DNA from 3 places in the Pseudomonas sp. G2-4 genome. Region 2 is predicted to be linked to each of the others. Evidence: predicted binding sites of a transcription regulator. Region 2 holds the regulator's gene; each other region holds the start of a gene.
What was found. Region 2 encodes sigma-54, which starts transcription at its own class of promoters, with help from an activator protein. Its sites were predicted from a motif close to ANTGGCATNNANNTTGCTNT; they were not measured.

Region 1 (7,410 bases), 1.3 Mb from region 2:
CTTGGGCGGATCAGCGACCACGTTGGCCTCCACTTCCTGCACCTTCCCACCCCGGGCCAGGAATTCCTCCATGGCCTTGGCAAGCGCGTCACGCTCCTTGTTCTTGGCCTCGACGCTTGGCAACTCGTCGACCGATACTGCCGCCTTGGCCTTGCCTTTGGCGGTTGGGACCGGTACATCCGCCCCCTCGTCATCGGCAACGTCTTCAGCCGCTGCTTCCAAGCCTTCTTCAGCCTCGTCTTCGTCACCTACTTCGAGGTCGTCGTTTTCCAGATCATCGTCGCTCATGTTCTACCTCATGACTTGCGAAAAGCAGATTAGTTATAGCCCAGCTTCGCCATCTGTCGAAGGCTGCCAGAAAAAATTCAACATCCGCCAGCAAACAGCGGTTATGCCCCTTCACCGTACAAGGTGGCGAGGACTTTACGAGCACCGCCATGATCACGGTGCTCGCCCAGATAGATACCCTGCCAGGTACCTAGCGCCAACCGTCCTGCCGAGACCGGCAGACTGAGCTGGCAACCAAGCACGCTGGCCTTGAAGTGCGCCGGGAGGTCGTCCAGGCCTTCGTCGTTGTGCTCATAATCGGCGGTTCCTTGTGGGATCAGCCGATTGAAAAATCGTTCGAAGTCTCGACGTACCGCCGGATCGGCGTTCTCGTTGATGGTCAACGAGGCCGAGGTATGCTGCAGCCACAGATGCAACAGACCGACACGACACACCTGGAGTTCAGGCAGGCCGGCGAGCAACTCGTCTGTTACCAGATGAAAGCCCCGAGGCCTTGCCCGCAGGGTTATCAGCGTCTGTTGCCACATACAGATCTCCGCACGTTCGGCGCGCATTCTAGCGCGCTCTGGGAAAAAACAAAGGGCCTAATGCGCCTGCCTCCATGTAAGCCTTTGGCCGGAGAAAAACCCATGTCGCCTACACAACGAAAGGCGTCGGGAAAACCGGCACTCCGTGTGAGCACTGACAAATTCCAGACAAAAAAATGCCCGGCGAACCGGGCATTTTTTATTCTGCGTGCTTACAGGTTGTAACCACGCTCGTTGTGCTGGGCCAGGTCCAGGCCCACGGCTTCTTCTTCCTCGGAGACACGCAGCCCCATGACGGCGTCCAACACCTTGAGGATGATGAAGGTAACGATCGCGGTGTAGATCACCGTGAAACCCACACCTTTGAATTGAATCCACACTTGCGCACCGATATCGGTCACGGTGCCGAAGCCACCCAGGGCCGGTGCAGCGAACACACCGGTCAGGATCGCGCCGAGGATACCGCCAATGCCATGCACGCCGAATGCGTCCAGGGAATCGTCATAACCGAGTTTGCGCTTGAGGGTGGTGGCGCAGAAGAAGCACACCACGCCCGCTGACAGGCCGATGACCAGGGCGCCCATCGGGCCCACGGTACCAGCAGCCGGAGTAATCGCGACCAGACCCGCTACCACGCCCGAGGCAATGCCCAGCGCGCTTGGCTTGCCGTGGGTGATCCACTCGGCAAACATCCAGCCCAGCGCCGCAGCGGCAGTGGCAATCTGGGTAACCAGCATCGCCATGCCGGCGGTGCCGTTGGCGGCGACGGCGGAACCGGCGTTGAAACCGAACCAGCCGACCCACAGCATGGCAGCACCCATGAGGGTGTAACCCAGGTTATGCGGCGCCATTGGCGTGGTCGGGAAGCCTTTGCGCTTGCCCAGTACCAGGCACGCTACCAAGCCGGCGACACCGGCGTTGATGTGCACCACGGTACCGCCGGCGAAGTCCAGCACGCCCCAGTCCCACATCAAGCCGCCGTTACCGGACCAGACCATGTGTGCGATCGGCGCATACACCAGGGTGAACCACACGCCCATGAAGATCAGCATGGCGGAAAACTTCATCCGCTCGGCAAACGCACCGACGATCAGCGCTGGTGTGATGATAGCGAACGTCATCTGGAACGTGATGAACACCGCTTCAGGGAACAGCGCCGCCGGACCGGTCAGGCTGGACGGGGTGACGCCCGCCAGGAACGCCTTGCCCAGGCCACCCACGAAGGAATTGAAATTGACGACGCCCTGCTCCATGCCCGTGGTGTCGAACGCGATGCTGTAGCCATAAATGACCCACAGGACGCTGATCAGACCGGTAATGGCGAAGCACTGCATCATCACGGAAAGAATGTTTTTCGACCGAACCATGCCGCCGTAGAACAGCGCCAGGCCGGGGATGGTCATGAACAGTACAAGAATCGTGGCAGTCAGCATCCAGGCGGTGTCGCCGGAGTTCAGGACTGGGGCTGCCGCTTCTTCTGCCATGGCCAAGCCAGGCATTGCGAAGGACAACAGGGCTCCTAGCCCTGCGAATTTACGCAGAGTCATATTGTTTTCTCCTGGGGCGTTGGGTTTGGCGGCTTAGATAGCGTCGGTATCGGTTTCGCCGGTACGGATGCGAATGGCCTGTTCCAGATTGACCACAAAGATCTTTCCGTCACCAATCTTGCCGGTGTTGGCGGCCTTGGTGATTGCCTCGATCACCCGATCAAGATCCTTGTCGTCAATGGCGACATCGATCTTCACCTTCGGCAGGAAATCGACCACGTATTCCGCACCGCGATACAGCTCGGTGTGACCTTTTTGCCGACCGAAGCCTTTGACCTCAGTAACGGTAATGCCCTGCACGCCGATCTCGGACAGCGACTCGCGCACGTCGTCCAATTTGAACGGCTTGATGATGGCAGTGACTAGCTTCATGAAACTTTCTCCCGAATTGGTGGACTTGCCCCAGGAAAACAAACCCGACTCAAGTCTAAGCGCAGTGCCTGGCTTTGTAACGCATCGTCGGCCCAAGTTGCCCGACAGGTGCCAGTTAACCGATCCTGACGAAACTCCCCGCTCCGCCTGCTGCACTGCATTCGTCACAGCGACTGCATCAGTGCATGGGTCATCAGCCTCTAAGCAGAAAGCTTGCCATCTGTGCCCAAACCCCCTGATTTCAATCCTTTCAAGACTCTGCCGGCCTGCGCTGCGCGACGAACCGCAGCATTACGCACAACAACAGTGCGACGACACTCGACCTCATGCGCGAAAAGCGTGCACTCCTCGCTTGGAATGGACTATAGACACTGCGTGATACACTGCCCGCCATTGTTTTCAGGACACCTGCCATGCTTGCGCCCAAAGACCTCCTCGACGCCCTGAGCGGCCATGCCTCCCGCCTCTTGAGCGGCGACACTCCTCTGCCCAAAAGCGAAATCGAAAGCCAGTTCAAGGCCCTGCTGCAAAGCGGCTTCAGCAAGCTGGACCTGGTGAGCCGGGAAGAATTCGACAGCCAGATGGTCGTGCTTGCCCGAACCCGGGCACGGCTCGAGAGTTTGGAAACCAAGGTCGCGGAGCTGGAAGCGCGACTGGCTCCAGCACAGGAATAAGCCGCCCACCCGGCGACTCAACCACTCGCTGCCCCCATGGGTTGGCTCGGTGCCGACGTGCGCGGCAGCTCCAGGGTAAAGAGCGCCCCCTTACCCGGCCCCGCGCTCTGCGCCGTCAGATCGCCGCCCATCTCGTGCGCGGCCAAAATGCAGCTGTGCAGGCCGAAACCGTGGCCGTTGGCGCGCGTGGTGAAGCCGTGCTCGAACACCCGCGCAAGATTGTCCGGCGAAATCCCCTCGCCGTTATCCTCGACCTCAATCCGCACACGCTTATCGTCAATGGCTTTCAGGCGCAGGATAATTCGCGACGGTCGATCCGCGACCGAACCCAGCGCCTGCTTGGCGTTGTTGATCAGATTGACCAGGATCTGCAGCACTTTGTGCTTGTCCAGCGGCATCGTCGCAATATCGCTGAACTCCTTGACCAGCGTGACCTGGTGGCGCGCCAGGGACACGTCGCAGATGCGCACCACATCCTCGAGCAACTCTCGCAGCGAGCCCGGCTCCAGCACGCTGGAGTTGCCGGCATAGGACTGCTGGGTGGCGACGATTTCCTTGATATGGTCGATGCTCCTGGTCAACTTCGCCAACTCGCTGATCATGCTCTGCTGCTCGGCTGCCAGCGCCTCGGCCAGCTTGTCCAGATAGTCCGGCAGGACCCGGCCTTTCGGGTCGCTGCTGATGAAATCACCGAGGTCATCGGGGTGCTCCTTCATCAGCTGGACGACCTTGGCGACCCCAGGCCTTTTGGATGTGTGCACTTTCTCGTACAGAACCTGGGCTGAGACATTGACGCTATTGAGCACATTGCCCACGTTATGCAGCACGTTGGTGGCAATTTCCGCCATGCCCGCCCGGCGCGCGGTGGTGACCAGCTCGGCCTGCGCCTCTCGCAGCTCGTCGTTGACCTTGGCCAGTTGTTGCGGGCTGGGGATCTTCAAGGCCGCCGGCACCAGCCGGACCAGCAGGATGGCGGTAATCACCGACGCTATCGCCGTGATCACCTTGACCAGCGCCGACAGCCAGTAATAGGGCTGCCAGATGGTCAGGATCTCCATCACATGACTGGTTCCGCAGGCCAGGATAAACACGCCAAAAGCTGCCAGCATCCAGTCAAATGGCACGTCCTTGCGCCTGTGGATAAAGTAGATAAGCGTAAAGGGAATGGTGACGTAGGAGAGGGTGATCAAGCCATCGGCGATGACATTGGTCCACAGCAGATCAGGGCGCCACATGTAGCAATGCCCATGGGGCATAAAGCGTTTGTCGGCTAACAGAGCCAGCAGATCGTTCATGGCCACTTCCTCCCTGCGCCATTGATGCCGCCAAGTGCCGATGGGGCAAATCGCAGTCTAGCAGAGGGCCTGGCTCGTTCATTTTTGAGCGAGCAGATGGAGGCAAGCGGCCAAGCGCGTGCAATAGATCAGGGTGGAAACGAGCGTCACCCCGCAACATTCTGCCAAAATTTCCCCATCAATTACCGCACCACTGCATGCCCCCACGACTAACCTTCAAGAGCCGCAGGACGCGGCTCCCTATTCACTCAAGGAACGATTCATGTCGCTTGCCATTATCCATAGCCGCGCCCAGGTAGGGGTGGAGGCTCCTGCCGTTACTGTAGAAGTCCATCTGGCCAATGGCTTGCCGTCGCTGACGATGGTCGGCTTGCCGGAGGCGGCAGTGAAGGAAAGCAAGGACCGGGTGCGCAGCGCGATCATCAACTCAGGGCTGAATTTCCCGGCCAGGCGCATCACCTTGAACCTGGCGCCGGCGGATCTGCCCAAGGATGGCGGGCGGTTTGACCTGGCCATTGCGCTGGGGATCCTGGCCGCCAGCGTCCAAGTGCCCACCTTGACCCTGGACGATGTGGAATGCCTCGGCGAGTTGGCGTTATCCGGTGCAGTGCGACCGGTACGCGGGGTATTGCCCGCAGCGCTGGCAGCGCGCAAGGCCGGGCGCGCACTCGTGGTGCCATGGGAGAATGCCGAGGAAGCCTGCCTGGCGTCGGGACTGAAGGTGATAGCCGTGAGTCACCTGCTCGAAGCTGTGGCGCATTTTAATGGCCACACTCCGGTCGAAGCGTTTGTTTCCAACGGGCTGCTTTCCGCCAGCAAGCCCTACCCCGACCTGAGCGAAGTACAGGGCCAGGTCGGGGCCAAACGGGCGCTGCTGATCGCCGCCGCCGGGGCGCATAACCTGTTGTTCAGCGGGCCGCCGGGCACTGGCAAGACACTGCTGGCGAGCCGTTTGCCGGGGCTGTTGCCGCCGTTGGCGGAAAGTGAGGCGCTGGAGGTTGCGGCCATTCAGTCTGTCGCCAGTTGCGTGCCGTTGAGCCATTGGCCGCAGCGTCCGTTTCGCCAGCCACACCACTCGGCCTCCGGCCCGGCGCTGGTGGGAGGCGGGTCAAAACCGCAACCAGGGGAAATTACCCTAGCCCATCATGGCGTGCTGTTTCTGGATGAACTGCCGGAGTTCGACCGCAAGGTACTGGAGGTCCTGAGGGAGCCTCTGGAGTCGGGTCACATCGTGGTTTCTCGCGCCCGTGACCGTGTACGCTTTCCGGCACGCTTCCAATTGGTGGCGGCGATGAATCCCTGCCCCTGTGGATATCTTGGCGAGCCCAGCGGCCGTTGCTCGTGTACGCCGGACATGGTGCAGCGCTACCGCCATAAACTCTCCGGCCCCCTGCTGGATCGCATCGACCTGCACCTGACCGTCGCCCGGGAGGCCACGGCGCTGAATCCCAGGAGCGAACCCGGTGACGATACCGCCACCGTCGCCGAGCAAGTGGCCGAAGCCCGGGAGCGTCAGCAAAAACGCCAGGGCTGTGCCAACGCCTTCCTGGATCTGCCGGGGCTGCGCCGGCACTGCAAATTATCCACAACCGATGAAACGTGGCTGGAAACCGCTTGCGAGCGGCTGACCTTGTCGCTGAGAGCCGCCCACCGTCTGCTCAAGGTTGCCCGTACGCTGGCAGACCTTGAGCGGGCAGATCGAATCAGTCGGGAGCACCTGGCTGAAGCACTGCAGTATCGGCCCGCCACGTCTTGAAGTGCGTTATGGCTTGCTCAGGTCAACCAGCGGCGTTTCCCGTACCTCGGTTTTTTGACCGTTCTGGATGGCGTCGATGCGCTTGAGTGCTTTATCCACAGCGCCCTTGTCCGCCAACAGGCTGTAGTGAATCTGGAATTGCCTGTGCTCTTTCGGCCCAATAGTAGGCACCAAGCCCAGTGGCCGCTGGTACCGACGGTTATAGGAGAAACTGGTGCCAGGTTCCAGCCCGGTCACGTAGCCCTGGCCTTGTGTGTCGGTGTTTTTCCACAGGGAGAACACCGGAAGCGTACCGGTGTTGAAGCCTACCGACACACCAAGGCTACCGGCCTTGTTGTGCAGGACGGTGAGCGTATCGCCCTTGGCGTCAGCGTAGGGCACGACGTTATAAACGGTTTCGTCGTAATCCTTGGTGGGGGCCCGGTAAGTTTGCCAATCAGGCAAATCGCCCTTGGCCTTGTCGTTGAACGGCGAGACCTGCTTGACCGGCGCCACGAAACGCGCGCCCTGCTCCAGGAAAGGTGTGCTGAAGTTGCTGTGGTAGAGCGCCTGGTATTCCTTCGGATAATCGCCGTTATTGGTCAACGTGTCGCTGAGGGCGAAAGTCACGCTGCCGGGCTCGGTAACCAGCTCGGTCTGCACCGAGAAGTCGACCTTCTTGAAGGCCTGCTCCTTCAACTCGCCTTTCAGGGTGATGGCGTACGGAGGCTTTTCATCGATGTGCACGGTGACCTTGTTGGCCGGGATGTTGGCCGCACGACCATGCAGGGTCAGCAGTTCACCGTTGTCCATGCCGGGATGACCGACCCATTCGTAGCCACAGCGAGTCACCAGCTCATTGAAACCTTCGAGCCAGCCCAACCCACCGCGACCATTGAGCTCGATGAACGCCGGATTGACCACTTCCTTGACCGGCGAATCCCAACCCATGCGCACATTCCCGACCGACGC
Region 2 (7,410 bases):
TCCCGGTGGACGCCCTCTACGGTGCGCAGACCCAGCGCGCTGTGGATAACTTCCCTGTCAGCGGCCAGCGCATGCCGGCGCAGTTCATTCGTGCCTTGATCCTGGCCAAGGCCGCCGCCGCTCGGGCCAACGTCGAACTGGAACAAATCAGCGCAGCCCAGGGCAAGGCCATCGTCGACGCAGCCCAAGGGCTACTCGAAGGCCAATTCATGGACCATTTCCCGGTGGATATCTTCCAGACCGGTTCTGGCACCAGTTCCAACATGAACGCCAACGAAGTCATCGCCACGTTGGCCAGTCGTCTGCTGGGGGAAACGATCAATCCGAACGATCACGTCAATTGCGGCCAGAGCAGCAACGACATCATCCCCACCAGCATTCACGTCAGTGCGGCGCTGGCCTTGCATGAGCAACTGCTGCCGGCGCTGCTGCACCTGGTGCAGGTGATCGAGCGCAAGGCCGTAGAGGTGCACCCGTTCATCAAGACCGGCCGCACTCATTTGATGGATGCCATGCCGGTGCGCTTGAGCCAGGTGCTCGAGGGCTGGGCGCAGCAGCTCAAGGCCAATATCGGCCATTTGCAGGACCTGCTGCCGAGCCTGCAATCCCTGGCTCAGGGCGGTACGGCAGTCGGCACCGGGGTCAACGCCCATCCCCGGTTCGCTGAGCTGTTCAGTCAACAACTGACGCAACTGACCCAGGTGCAATTTACCCCGGGCAAGAATCTGTTCGCGCTGATCGGCTCCCAGGACACCGCCGTGGCGGTTTCTGGACAGCTCAAGACCACGGCGGTGTCGCTGATGAAAATCGCCAACGACCTGCGCTGGATGAACTCCGGTCCGCTGGCGGGCTTGGGAGAGATCGAGCTTGAAGGCCTGCAGCCGGGCTCCTCGATCATGCCCGGCAAGGTCAATCCGGTCATTCCTGAAGCCACTGCGATGGTCGCGGCCCAGGTGATCGGCAACGACACCGTGATCACCATCGCCGGTCAATCGGGCAACTTCGAATTGAACGTGATGTTGCCGATCATCGCCCAGAATCTGCTGAGCAGCATCGCCCTGATGTCCACTGCCAGTCGCTTGCTGGCTGACAAGGCCATCGCGACCTTCAAGGTCAACGAGGCCAGGCTCAAGGAAGCGTTGTCGCGCAACCCGATCCTGGTCACGGCGCTGAACCCGATCATCGGTTACCAAAAAGCCGCTGAAATTGCCAAGAAGGCCTATCAGCAAGGTCGCCCGGTCATCGATGTCGCCCTGGAACACACCGACCTGACGCGCAGTGAGCTTGAGGTCCTGCTGGACCCGGAAAAGCTCACCGCCGGCGGCGTGTAACCCGACACCGCTGTGGAGGATTCACCATGGAACATTGGAAACGCACGATCGAACGGGCCAATCGCTGTTTCATGCTAGGTGAACTGGTGGACGCCCGCGAAGCCTATCTGCAAGCGTTGGCCCTGGCCCAAGTGCTGTTTGAGCGCTGGGCAGATGCCGACGAAGCCGTGGCCGCCTGCGTCGTCTCCCATCACAACCTGGCGGATCTGCACTTGCGCCTGAATCAACCGGAGGAGAGCGTCGAGTACCTCTGCGCCATCCACCAACGGTTGTTGCAGACCCTGCAGGACGAGCGCATGGCACCGGCCCTGCGCGCTGCGGCGTTGCGTCAGAGCCACAAGACCTATGTCGAGCTGCTGAATTTCATCAGCGAGCACGGTGAATACCCTCGCACGCAGCGCTTGTTGCACTGCAATGCCGCTTCGCCCCGGCAGCGCAACGCCCCTGTTCATTACGGAGTTCATTGAAAATGGCTTTTACCTTGCCTGCATTGCCCTACGCCTACGACGCCCTGGAACCGCACATCGATGCGCAAACCATGGAGATCCACTACACCAAGCATCACCAGACCTACATAAACAACCTAAACGCTGCGGTGGACGGCACCGAATACGCCGAATGGCCCGTCGAAAAACTGGTATCCAGCGTTGAACAATTGCCGCAAAGCCTCAAGGCCGCAGTGATCAACCAGGGCGGTGGCCATGCCAACCATTCGTTGTTCTGGGAAGTCATGGCGCCCCACGGCGGGGGCCAACCCGAGGGTGCCCTGGCCGCCGCGATCGAGGCGCAATTGGGCGGCCTTGAGCGGTTCAAGGAGGCGTTCACCAAAGCGGCGCTGACCCGTTTCGGCAGCGGTTGGGCCTGGTTGAGCGTGACCCCGCAAAAGACACTGGTGGTGGAAAGCAGCGGCAACCAGGACAGCCCGTTGATGAACGGTCATACGCCAATTCTTGGCCTGGACGTCTGGGAGCACGCTTATTACCTGCTGTACCAGAACCGTCGGCCTGAATACATCAACGCGTTCTACAACGTGATCAATTGGCCGGAAGTCGCACGCCGTTACCAGGCTGCGCTGGCCTGAGTGCCTTATAAACAATCCAAGGCTGACTATGGATACTGAAACTCTGGCGATAGGGAGCGGGCGGATGTTCCGCTACGCCTTGGGATCGCTGTTGCTGTTGGCCGGGATGACACTGCTGGTGGCTCAGGGCCTGGCGTGGCTCGACCTGGAGCCGAAACTGTTGCGTGCGCTGCAGGGCGGTGGGCTTTGCGCCTTGGGTACGGCGTTGGGGGCCGTGCCGGTGCTGGTTATCCGGCGCATGCCCCAGGCCGTGAGCGATTCGTTGCTGGGCTTCGGTGCCGGCGTGATGCTGGCCGCCACGGCGTTTTCGCTGATCGTACCGGGCATTGCCGCGGCCGAACAGCTGGGACTCACGCCTTGGGCAGCCAGTGGCCTGATCAGCTTCGGCATCCTGCTAGGGGCCTTCGGGCTGTATCTGGTGGACCGCAAAGTGTCAGCCAGCCCCGCAAGGCTGATAGAGGCGCCCGGACGTCCGGTCATCGCGCCGCGGATCTGGTTGTTCGTGTTTGCCATCGTGGCCCACAACATTCCCGAAGGGATGGCTGTCGGCGTGTCGGCGGGTGGTGGCATGCCCGATGCCGACAGCCTGGCGATGGGGATCGCCTTGCAGGATGTACCGGAAGGACTGGTGATCGCGCTGGTGCTGGCCGCGGCTGGGATGTCGCGGATCAAGGCCTTCCTGATTGGCGCCGCGTCAGGGTTGGTCGAGCCAGTGTTCGCGCTGTTGTGCGCCTGGTTGGTCAGCCTTGCCGAGATGCTGCTGCCCCTGGGGCTGGCGCTGGCGGCCGGGGCGATGTTGCTGGTGGTGACTCATGAGGTCATTCCCGAATCGCGCCGCAATGGCCACGACAAACTGGCGAGCCTGGGATTGCTGGTGGGGTTTTGTCTGATGATGGTGATGGATACGGCGTTGGCGTGACGCAATGCCTTCAATGCTTTTGTGGCGAGGGAGCTTGCTCCCGCTGGTCTGCGAAGCAGACCTTCTTGCTTGCGGGCTATATAGCGACATAGCGACGACTGCTTCGCAGCCGAGCGGGAGCAAGCTCCCTCGCCACGGGTGTGAGCCATGTCCCCGGACCAAACAGGGTTATTCGCCTTCGTCGAAGTATCTGTTGATCAGGTCCACCAGGGCATCCATCGCTTCCTGCGCTTGGTCACCTTCAGTTTGCAGATGGATCTTGGTGCCCTTGCCGGCTGCGAGCATCATCATCGCCATGATGCTTTTACCGTCGACCAAAGACTCCGGCGTGCGACCGACCCGGATGGTGGTTTCCTTGAATTGACCCGCAATCCCGACGAACTTGGCCGACGCACGGGCATGCAAGCCCAGCTTGTTGATGATTTCAATTTCCCGAGCAGGCATCGCGATGTGAATCCTTTAGCTGAGGTCGCGGTGGCGAACCTGGACGTTCTTCAGGGATTGCTGCAGAAGCTGACCCAGGCGTTCGGTCAGGTAGACAGAGCGGTGGTGACCACCGGTGCAGCCGATGGCAATCGTGACATAGGCACGGTTGCTCGCGGCAAAGCGGGGCAGCCATTTGAGCAGGTAGCTGGAGATATCCTGGTACATGTCCTCGACATCCGGCTGGGCGGCCAGGTAGTCGATCACCGGCTGGTCGAGCCCGGATTGCTCTCGCAATTCCGGTTTCCAATAAGGGTTGGGCAGGCAGCGCACGTCGAACACCAGGTCGGCGTCCACCGGCATGCCACGCTTGAAACCGAACGACTCCACCAGGAACGCGGTGCCTGGCTCCGGCTGGTTCAGCAGGCGCAACTTGATGGTGTCGCGTAGCTGATACAGGTTCAGGTTCGTGGTGTTGACTTTCAGGTCCGCCAAGTCGGCAATCGGGCTCAGCAGTTGGCTTTCGTCCTGGATGGCCTCTGCCAGGGAGCGGCTGGCGTTGCTCAGCGGATGGCGTCGACGGGTTTCGGAAAAGCGCTTGAGCAGTGTCTCTTCATCGGCATCGAGGTACAGCACATCGCATTGGATATGGCGGCTGCGTACTTCCTCGAGCAATTCTGGAAAGCGCGACAGATGGCTCGGCAGGTTGCGTGCATCGATGGACACCGCCACCAGCGGTTGCGCCAGCTCAGTGTGGATCAGGGCGCGTTCGGCCAGCTCCGGCAGCAGGCCGGCCGGAAGGTTATCGATGCAATAGTAGCCGCTGTCCTCAAGCACATTGAGCGCCGTGCTTTTACCGGAGCCGGAGCGGCCACTGACAATGATCATGCGCATGTTTAATGACCGTTCTGTTCGTCCACGACAACCTGATACAAGGCTTCGTTGCTCGGTGCGCTGCGCAGTTTTTCGCGCACTTCCTTGCGGTCCAGCATGCTGGCAATCTGGCGCAGCAGCTCAAGGTGCGCATCGGTGGCCGCTTCCGGAACCAGCAGTACGAACAGCAGGTCGACCGGTGCGCCGTCGATGGCGTCGAAATCTATGGCGGCTTCAAGGTGCAACAGCGCGCTGATTGGCGCGGAACACCCCTTGAGGCGGCAGTGAGGAATGGCGATGCCGTTGCCAAAACCGGTGGAACCGAGTTTTTCACGGGCAACCAGGGCCTCGAAGACGTCCTGCATTTCCAGATCCGGCACTTCGCGGTGGATCAGGTTGGCGATTTGTTCGAGGGCTTTCTTTTTACTGCCGCCCGGCGCGTTCACTTGGGAACGGCCGGGGGTCAGGATGGATTCTAGTCGGATCATGGATTGGGGGGGTTAACGACCGGTTGCGCCCTGGAGGAGGCTCTGGGTCTTTTCCTTATGCTTTTTAAGTTGGCGATCCAGCTTGTCGGTCAGCAGGTCAATCGCGGCATACATGTCTGAATGCTCCGCGTTGGCGACCACTTCTCCGCCGGGGATATGCAGCGTGGCTTCGATTTTCTGCAGCAGCTTCTCGACGGTCATCGTGACTTGCACATTGGTGATCTTGTCGAAATGCCTCTCCAATCGGTCGAGTTTTTCGCCGATATAGGTGCGCAGGGGTTCGGTCACTTCCAGTTGGTGTCCACTGATGTTGACTTGCATACAGCTTCTCCTTCGTTGCCAGTGCATAAAGCGGCAGGCAGAAATGCCTGCCACTGGAACGCTGTGGCGTGGCCTGTTACATCAACCGCTTGCGTTCGCTCGAAGGTGCGATCCCAAGGGATTCGCGATATTTTGCGACGGTACGGCGGGCCACCTGAATGCCTTGTGCCTCCAGTAAACCAGCGATCTTGCTGTCACTCAACGGCTTTTTCTGATTTTCCGCCGCCACCAGTTTTTTGATGATCGCGCGGATGGCCGTGGACGAGCATTCGCCGCCTTCGGAGGTGCTGACGTGGCTGGAGAAAAAGTATTTCAATTCATAGATACCCCTTGGGGTATGCATGAACTTCTGGGTGGTTACCCGGGAAATCGTCGACTCGTGCATGCCCACCGCCTCGGCGATGTCATGCAGGACCAGCGGTTTCATCGCTTCGTCGCCGTACTCCAGGAAGCCACGCTGATGCTCGACGATCTGGGTGGCGACTTTCATCAGGGTTTCGTTGCGGCTTTGCAGGCTCTTGATGAACCAGCGCGCTTCCTGCAACTGGTTGCGCATGAAAGTGTTGTCGGCGCTGGTGTCGGCGCGCCTGACGAACCCGGCGTACTGGGCGTTGACCCGCAGCTTGGGCACTGACTCCTGGTTGAGTTCCACCAGCCAGCGATCGTTGTGTTTGCGCACGATCACGTCAGGGACCACGTATTCGGGTTCGGTGGACTCGATCTGCGAGCCAGGGCGCGGGTTGAGACTTTGGACCAGTTCGATCACCTGGCGCAGCTCATCTTCCTTGAGTTTCATGCGGCGCATCAGTTGGCTGTAGTCGCGCCCGCCCAGCAGATCGATGTAGTCGGTGACCAGTCGCTTGGCTTCGGCCAGCCAGGGCGTCTTGGCGGATAACTGGCGCAGTTGCAGCAGCAGGCATTCGCCCAGGTTGCGGGCGCCGATGCCGGCCGGTTCGAATTGCTGGATGCGGTGCAGGACGGCTTCGATCTCGTCCAGCTCGATGTCCAGCTCGGGGTCGAAGGCTTCGAGGATTTCCTCGAGGGTCTCGTCCAGGTAGCCCTGATTGTTGATGCAATCGATCAAGGTCACTGCGATCAGGCGATCGGTATCGGACATCGGCGCCAGGTTCAGCTGCCACAGCAGGTGGCTTTGCAGGCTCTCGCCGACGGAGGTGCGGGTGGTGAAGTCCCACTCGTCGTCATCGCTGCTCGGAAGGTTGCTGGCGCTGGTCTGGTAGACGTCTTCCCAGGCGGTGTCCACGGGCAGGTCGTTGGGGATGCGTTCGTTCCATTCACCATCCTCAAGGTTATCCACCGTCGGGGCGGCTTCCTGGTAGGAGGGTTCCGGGATTTCGGTATTGGTTTTCTGCTCGACGTTGTCGGCCAGCGGATCGGTGTTGTCGAAGTCGTCGCCTTCTTCCTGGCGTTCGAGCATCGGATTGGACTCCAGGGCCTCCTGGATTTCCTGTTGCAGGTCCAGGGTCGACAATTGGAGCAGGCGGATGGCCTGTTGCAGCTGAGGTGTCATCGTCAGCTGCTGGCCCATTCTCAAGACTAGCGATGGTTTCATGGCAGGGGCTTAACACCTTATTCGCCGGCGCACATGCGCCATCCACTACAGGGCGCCGAAGCGCCAAACTTAAGCAAATTATATGCCTGAAACTGAAGTGTTTGCCTAGGGCACCGCCATAATAAAATTAGCGGCACCCGAGCGATTGACCAGACACTTTGCGCTTACAGGCGGAACTCATGGCCCAGATACACTTCCTTGACCAGCTCGTTGGCCAGGATGGTGGCGGAGTCACCCTCAGCAATCAACTGGCCATCATTGACGATGTAGGCGGTTTCGCAGATATCCAATGTCTCACGCACGTTGTGGTCGGTGATCAGTACGCCGATCCCCTTGGCCTTGAGGTGGTGGATGATCTGTTTGATGTCACCCACCGAAATCGGGTCCACGCCGGCGAACGGTTC
Region 3 (7,410 bases), 2.7 Mb from region 2:
TGACGATTCGGTCCTGGCGGCTCCAGCGGGTCCGGCGCCAGTGCCAAAAGCCTGCGCGATTGACGAGCCGGATTGCGAAGCTTGCCAATAAGCTGAGTGGGTGGGCGTGTAAAGACGCCTGCTGAAGAAGCCCCCGATAGACCGCTGGTTTATCGGGGGTTTTCTTTTGCCTGTAATAAACGTAGCGCTTTGCTTGGCCTCATCGCGAGCAGGCTCGCTCCCACCTTTTGAGCTGCGTATACAGGATCCTGTGGGAGCGAGCTTGCTCGCGACGAGGCCGGAACAGGCACGACAAAACCTTCGCCCATGAAAAAGCCCCTCTTGCGAGGGGCTCCTTGTGCAGCGTCAAGCAACCGTCGACATCAAGCCATCTGAATGATGGTCTGCATGATGGTGCTCTGGGTGGAGATGGTCTTGGCGTTCGCCTGGTAGTTGCTCTGGGCCTTGATCAGCTCGACCAGTTCGTTGGTCAGGTTGACGTTGGACTCTTCCAGGGAGTTGGAGACGATCGAACCCAGGGTGCCGGTTTCCGGGGCATCGTAGCCCGGGATGCCCGAGGCGAAGGTTTCCTTCCAGCTGGTGCCGCCTATCGGCTGCAGGCCTTGCTCGTTGGTGAAGCTGGCGAGCGCAAGCTGGCCGATCGGCTTGGTCTGGTTGTTGCTGAAGTTGGCCAGCAAGACACCGCTGCCGTCGATGGTCAGGTTGGTGATCTGGCCGGTGGCGTAACCGTTCTGGGCGGGAATCGACCGCGCGGTGTCGGCGTTGAATTGGGTGGTATTGCCCATCGAGATCGTGATGGTTGGCGCGCTCGCGGCGCCGTTGGCGGCCCATACGCCGTTGGTTACGGTGCCTGGCACCCAGCCGGTCAGTACCAAATCGCTGCTGGTGGACGCCGGAGGGGTGGTGACCGAGGCTAACTTGCCGCTCGAATCGAAGTTCATGGTCGAAGGAATCGGCGCAGTCGCGCCTGTCGTAGTCGGCAAACTACCGTCCAGGTTACGACCATCGATCAAGGTGTAGACATTCCAGGTATTACCGGCAGTCTTGACCATGTACTGGTCCATGGAATGCTGGTTGCCCTGGGTGTCGTAGACCGGGGTGGTGAACTGCTTGGTAAAGGTGGCCGTATCAGTCGGGTTGAACGCTGCTGTGATCGCCGTCGCCGTCGAGTTCAGGTTGATCGTCGACGAAATCAGGCTGGTCGCACTCGGCGGCAGGTTGGAGGTGTCGATGCGCAGGTCGGTCAGGATCCCGTTCTGGATCTTGCCGTTGGCATCCACGCCATAGCCCTGCAGACGCGCAGTACCATCACTGTTGGTGACGTAACCTTCCTTGTCAGTCTTGAAGGTACCGGCACGGGTGTAGCTCAAGGAACCGTCGTTGCTCAGGACAAAGAAGCCGGAGCCCTGGATACCCATGTCCAGCACGTTGCCGGTGTTGTTGACGTCACCCTGGCTGAACTGCTGGGAAACGTTGGCCAGGCGTACGCCGTTACCAACGGTCTTGCTGCCCGAACCCAGCTTGGTGGCCGAGTAGACGTCTTCGAATTCCGCGCGGGACGATTTGAAACCGGTGGTCGCCACGTTGGCGATGTTGTTGCCGGTCACGTCCAGCTGTTTGTTGGCTGCATAGAGACCGCTAAGGCCGATATTGAAAGACATATTGCACTCCTTTTTGCCGGGTTAGTCGGCTCTACATACCAATAGTTTGTACTTTGGACAGGGCAATGCTGCCCAGCCCGGCGAGGTTGAGCATCAGCTCGCCCCCTGTCTGACTGATCGTCACACTGCTGACGGTGGCCGGCAGGTTGGTGATCAGCGATGTCGCCTTGCCGTCAATCGTGGTCGAGGCAGCGAATGTGTAAGTGCCCGACTCGACCGTCGTGCCCGCGTCGTTCTTGCCGTCCCAGATGAAAGCGGAATTGCCGGCGTTCTGGCTGCCCAAGTCGATGGTGCGAACGGTCTTGCCGTCCTTGTCCACGATCTTGACCGCTACGGAGGACACTGATGTCGGTACGATGACCGTGCCGTTGAGGCTCTTGGAGGTATCGACCACGGCTTTGTCGCCTGGGGCGATGACCGAGCGACCTACCAGTGACGAGGCCTGCAAGGCCTGGGACGAGTTGTAGTTGCCGGCGATACCGCTCACGGTCTCGTTGAGGGTGGTGATGCCTTCCAGGCTGCTGAACTGCGCCAGCTGGGCCACGAACTCGCCGTTATCCTGCGGCTCCAGCGGGTTCTGGTTTTTCAGCTGGGTAACGAGCAATTGCAAGAACGCATCCTTGCCCAGCTCCTTTTTTCCGCTCGCCGCCCCCGTCACCGTGGCCAGGCTGTCGGAGGTGGTGTTGGTCTTGACCGAGGAGTTGGCCAGAACCTCGTTGAGGCTCAAACCGCTGGTAGTGTTGGTAACGCTCATGTGACTCGCCCCTTATCACTGACCGAGGGTCAGGACCTTCTGCATCATGGTTTTGGCGGTGTTCATCATCTCGACGTTGGTCTGGAACGAACGACTGGCGGAAATCATGTCGGCCATTTCTTCGACGACGTTGACGTTCGGGTAGTAGACGTAGCCCTTGGCGTCAGCGGCCGGATGGTTCGGCTCGTAACGTGCGTCGAGGTTGCTCTGGTCTTCGACCACGCCGAGTACCTGTACACCCTGGCCAGCGGCGTCCTGGTCCTGGAACAACGAGTCGCTGCCACCGGTCTGCCCGCCCTGGTACATGGTGGCAAACACCGGGTGGCGGGCACGGTAGGTCTGGTCGATGCTCGACGAAACGGTCTCGGCGTTGGCGATGTTACTGGCGACGGTGTTCAGGCGAGTGGTCTGGGCACTCATGGCACTGCCGGCAATGTTGAATACGCTCGCGATCGACATGGCTTACTCTCCGCGCAGGGCCGATACCAGCCCTTTGAACTTGCTGTTGAGCAGGGTGAAGCTGGCCTGGAAGTTCACGGAGTTTTCCGCGTAGTTGGACTGTTCCAGTTGAGCGTCCACAGTGTTCTGGTCGATCGAGGGCTGCATCGGCGTGCGATACATCAGCGATTCGTCGCCACTGCCCAGGCCTTCGGCTTCGATATGACGGCTGTTGGTCATGTTCAGGGCGAAGTGGCCGTTCTTGGTCTTCTCGCTTTGCTCGGCGAGCACTTTGGAGAAGTCCAGGTCCCGAGCCTTGTAGTTCGGGGTATCGGCGTTGGCGATGTTGTTGGCCAGGACTTCGGCACGCTGGGCGCGGAAGCTCAGGGCCTGTTCGTGGATACCGAGCGCTTTATCGAAGCTGATGCTCATGTCGGAAACCTTTGGGTGACCAGAATTTACGTACGATGAACTTAGCAAGCGGCGTGCCACTTTGAAAAACCCCGTAAACCGGGGCTTTGCGGGCATCGGCAACGCGGCAATGCCAGAAAAGCGGCAATCGGCTTCCGCTGGCTGCCGCTTTTCTGCCGCTTGTGTGGGACAAATGCCACTCCACTGTGGGAGCGAGCTTGCTCGCGATGGCGGTGTGTCAGCTTGCATTGATGTTGCAGGTGCCTGCGCTATCGCGAGCAAGCTCGCTCCCACATTTGATTGGGGGAATCTGGATAAAAAGCACGCCAAAAAAAAACGGGAGCCCCTGAGGACTCCCGTTTTTTGACAACCTCTGCGAATCACTTCGCCTGATAGATGATCCCCGGACTGCACTGGACCATCTGGTAATGATCCGGCAAACCGTTCAACGCCTCGGAGGCACCAAGGAACAGGTAGCCGCCAGGCTTGAGGGTGCTGTGGATACGCAGCAGGATGTCTTTCTTCACCTCGGCGGAAAAGTAGATCAGCACGTTGCGGCAGAAGACGATGTCGAACTTGCCCAGGCTGGCATAGCTGTCCAGCAGGTTGAACGAGCGGAATTCCACACGGCTCTTGATCGGTGCCTTGACCACCCAGCGTCCCGGCCCTTTCGGATCGAAGTAACGTTGCAGACGATCAGGCGACAAGCCGCGGCCGATGGCCAGGCTGTCGTACTCGCCGGTCTTGCAGTTATTGAGCATGGTTCCGGACAGGTCGGTGGCGACGATTTGCACGCCGCCTTTCAACTGGCCGATGTTGGTCCGCTCGAACTCGTCGATGCTCATCGACAGCGAATAGGGTTCCTGCCCCGAGGAACAGGCCGCCGACCAGATCCGCAGGCGTTGACCCGGGCTAGCCTTGATGGCCGCCGGCAACACTCTGTTCTTCAACACCTCGAACGGATAGGTGTCACGAAACCACAAGGTTTCGTTGGTGGTCATGGCGTCCACCACCATCTCGCGCAGACCGCTGCGCGGCTGGGTCTGGATACGCTGCACCAGTTCGCCCAACGATTTAAGGCCCTGTTGCTCCATCAATTTATTGAGACGGCTCGACACCAGGTATTGCTTGTTTTCACCAAGCAAAATGCCACAGGCTTTTTCCAGGAAGACCCGGAACTGTTCGAAATCCAAATTACCCGTAGACAAAATACCGCCTCTTTCATTGTGTTGACTTGCCGGGCGCACAGCGCGCCCGACCTTTATTCTGCTGCCTTGATCCGGTCGACGACCCGGGAAGCCAAGTCATCGGGCCGGAACTTGGCCAGGAAATCATCGGCACCGACCTTCTTGACCATCGCCTGGTTGAAAACCCCCGACAATGAAGTGTGCAAGATGATATGCAATTTCTGCATACGCGGGTCGCTGCGGATTTCCGAGGTCAGGGTATACCCGTCCATCTCCGGCATCTCGATGTCGGAGATCATCATCAGGAACTCCTCTTCCGGCTTCTTGCCTTCATCGGCCATCGCGCGCAGGTAATCCAGCGCCTGCCGTCCATCGTTCAGTGCAACCACTTCGACGCCGATCGTCTGTAGACACCGGGTGACCTGCTTACGTGCCACCGAAGAATCATCGACGGTCAGTACCCGCAGCGAAATCGCCTTGTGCTGGGTTTCAGCATCCACCACCCCCACGGAAATCGTCTCCGTGGTCGGCGCCACTTCGGCGAGGATTTTCTCCACGTCGATGATTTCCACCAACTGGTTATCGACCCGGGTCACCGCCGTCAGGTAGTGATCGCGACCAGTGCCCTTGGGAGGTGGATGGATCTCTTCCCAGTTCATGTTGACGATCCGCTCCACCGAGCGAACCAGGAAACCCTGGGTCTTGGTGTTGTACTCGGTGATGATCACGAACGGATTGCTCTGGTCCAGCAGTCGACCGGAACCGGTCGCCATGGCCAGGTCGAGGATCGGGATAGTCGCCCCCCGGATATTCGCTACGCCGCACACGACGGGATTGGACTTGGGCATCAGGGTCAGCTTAGGACATTGCAGCACCTCGCGGACCTTGAATACGTTAATTCCATACAATTGCTGCCCATCGAGACGGAACAGCAACAGCTCCAGGCGATTCTGACCGACCAGCTGTGTACGCTGGTTTACCGAGTCCATTACTCCCGCCATGCCCTGACTCCTACCTAACGCTAATGTGTCCGACGCGCATTCATCACTAAACGGCACGGGGCTTGCTATTCAACCGGCATGAACGCACAAACGACATTTTCTCGACGCCTGAACACTCACTGCCGCCATTGGCTCGGTGCACTGTTGGCTGTCTGCCTGTTCACTTCGGGCGGTCCTGCCCTTGCGGCTGTTCCGGTTACCTTGCCTGATCTCCTTATCGGCGTCACTCAGGGCTTTCTTGAATTCACCGTAGAAGACTATCTGGCTACCAGTCAAACCGAAGGTCGCTACGAAATCGAAGTCAATCAACTCGACCCGCGCCTGCGCATGCCAATGTGCGACAAGGAATTGACTGCGTCGCTGGAGAGCCCGGCCAGGCCCCTGGGCCGAGTCACAGTGAAGGTTCGTTGCGACAGCGCCGCGCCCTGGACGGTGTTCGTGCCCGCTCAAGTGCGCCTGTTCCGCGAAATTGTCACTACCACCCGTCCGCTCAAGCGAGCCGGGATTGTCGAGCCTCAGGACGTAATGCTGCGGGAACGGGACATCAGCCAGATCACCCAGGGCTTCCTGACCTCCGTCGATCAGGCTATCGGACAGAAACTTGTCCGACCAATGGTCGCCGATCAGATCGTTACCCTGGTGCACCTGGAACAGGCCGAAGTGATCCGCAAGGGCGACCAAGTGGTCATCACCGCCCGCAGCGGGACCTTGGCCGTGCGGATGCCGGGCGAAGCCCTGTCCAAAGGCGGCATGCATGAACAGATCCGGGTAAAAAACCTCAATTCCCAACGCGTTATCAAAGCGCAGGTAATAGCCCCTGGCCAGGTGGAAGTGGCTATGTAGCGATCGGGTAGAAATGGGCAGAGAGCTGGCGCTTGACCCGGGTGTTCCCTAGACTGTGCCTTACACAAAGGCAAGCGCAGACGTGCGCACGTTCATTGAATAAATGAGCCTAAAGTTTTTTTGGGGATGGCCGAAAACATGGCAAGCGTCCAAATACCCAGAGGTTTTTTACCATGGTCATCGATTTCAATCGTCTAAACAGCTCTTCACCATTGACAGGCACTACGCGTCCCAAGGCCAGCCAGGAAACTGCCGAAGCCGACAAGTCCGTACCGGTCGAAAAGGCCAGCACTGTCAACAACGGGGAGTCGGTACACCTCAGCAATGAGGCTCAGCAGTTGCAGAAGGTCACTGACAAGCTGCGCGATCAACCTGTCGTCGACAACGCCCGCGTGGCCGAGTTGAAAGCAGCAATCGCCGATGGCAGCTATACAGTCGATAGCAACCGCGTAGCCAGCAAACTGCTCAACTTCGAAGCCCAGCGCTAGGCCAACGCCAGCGCCAGGCTTTTGGACGCTAAGACCCAAGGCCAGCCATGCACGACACTAATTTATTGCAACTGATTACCGACGACTTCGCTCCTGCGCAACAATTGCTGGAGTTGTTGCGGGCCGAATCACTGGCACTGCACGGTCGCGACATGCCCCTGCTGGAAACTATTCTGGCGCAGAAACAGGCATTGATCATTTTGCTCGATCAGCATGGCCGCAAGCGCAGCGAGATCCTCGCCAGCCTCAACCTGCCCGCCAATAACAGCGGCCTTGAACAACTGGCCAGCCAGTCATCGGTTGGCGACCAACTGTTGTCCCAGAGCCAGGTGCTTAATGACCTGCTCGCCCAGTGCCAGGCCGCCAACGCGCGCAATGGCCAGTCGATCCAGACCCAGCAGGCCGCCACAGCCAACCAGTTGCGCATCCTCAATGGCGGCGAAATCCCGACGCTGTATGACGCCCGCGGCTCGACCGCCAGGATGGTAAAGCATCGCCCGCTCAGCCAGGCATGAAACGAACAGTGCCTGCGCCCTATCAACGCGCGCCACATGCTGGCAAAATGCTGGCTATTTGTAGTCGTATTTTGCCTGGAGATTGACCCACCGTGTTCAATGACTCAAACGC

Region 1: a site for sigma-54 is predicted at 2,936-2,955, ahead of glnK (P-II family nitrogen regulator). Genes of this name have one in related genera too.
Region 3: a site for sigma-54 is predicted at 3,327-3,346, ahead of flgB (flagellar basal body rod protein FlgB). Genes of this name have one in related genera too.

What each region holds. Positions count from the first base shown of each region.
Region 1 covers NZ_CP125957.1:6,293,113-6,300,522, forward strand. The annotation lists gene sutA (dormancy-specific transcriptional regulator SutA) at 1-288, opposite strand, end outside; gene QNH97_RS27760 (secondary thiamine-phosphate synthase enzyme YjbQ) at 390-815, opposite strand; gene QNH97_RS27765 (ammonium transporter) at 1,028-2,362, opposite strand; gene glnK (P-II family nitrogen regulator) at 2,396-2,734, opposite strand; gene QNH97_RS27775 (accessory factor UbiK family protein) at 3,148-3,408, shown strand; gene QNH97_RS27780 (sensor histidine kinase) at 3,426-4,703, opposite strand; gene QNH97_RS27785 (YifB family Mg chelatase-like AAA ATPase) at 4,966-6,459, shown strand; gene QNH97_RS27790 (aldose 1-epimerase family protein) at 6,466-7,410, opposite strand, start outside.
Region 2 covers NZ_CP125957.1:975,864-983,273, forward strand. The annotation lists gene QNH97_RS04155 (class II fumarate hydratase) at 1-1,331, shown strand, start outside; gene QNH97_RS04160 (DUF2753 family protein) at 1,358-1,798, shown strand; gene QNH97_RS04165 (superoxide dismutase) at 1,801-2,412, shown strand; gene QNH97_RS04170 (ZIP family metal transporter) at 2,441-3,331, shown strand; gene QNH97_RS04175 (HPr family phosphocarrier protein) at 3,500-3,775, opposite strand; gene rapZ (RNase adapter RapZ) at 3,791-4,648, opposite strand; gene ptsN (PTS IIA-like nitrogen regulatory protein PtsN) at 4,651-5,115, opposite strand; gene hpf (ribosome hibernation-promoting factor, HPF/YfiA family) at 5,128-5,436, opposite strand; gene QNH97_RS04195 (RNA polymerase factor sigma-54) at 5,513-7,006, opposite strand; gene lptB (LPS export ABC transporter ATP-binding protein) at 7,171-7,410, opposite strand, start outside.
Region 3 covers NZ_CP125957.1:4,949,355-4,956,764, forward strand. The annotation lists gene QNH97_RS21555 (ribonucleoside-diphosphate reductase subunit alpha) at 1-91, shown strand, start outside; gene flgE (flagellar hook protein FlgE) at 363-1,661, opposite strand; gene flgD (flagellar hook assembly protein FlgD) at 1,693-2,415, opposite strand; gene flgC (flagellar basal body rod protein FlgC) at 2,431-2,874, opposite strand; gene flgB (flagellar basal body rod protein FlgB) at 2,878-3,285, opposite strand; gene cheR (CheR family methyltransferase) at 3,645-4,472, opposite strand; gene QNH97_RS21585 (chemotaxis protein CheV) at 4,526-5,452, opposite strand; gene flgA (flagellar basal body P-ring formation chaperone FlgA) at 5,531-6,295, shown strand; gene flgM (flagellar biosynthesis anti-sigma factor FlgM) at 6,469-6,783, shown strand; gene QNH97_RS21600 (flagella synthesis protein FlgN) at 6,831-7,298, shown strand; gene QNH97_RS21605 (flagellar brake protein) at 7,391-7,410, shown strand, end outside.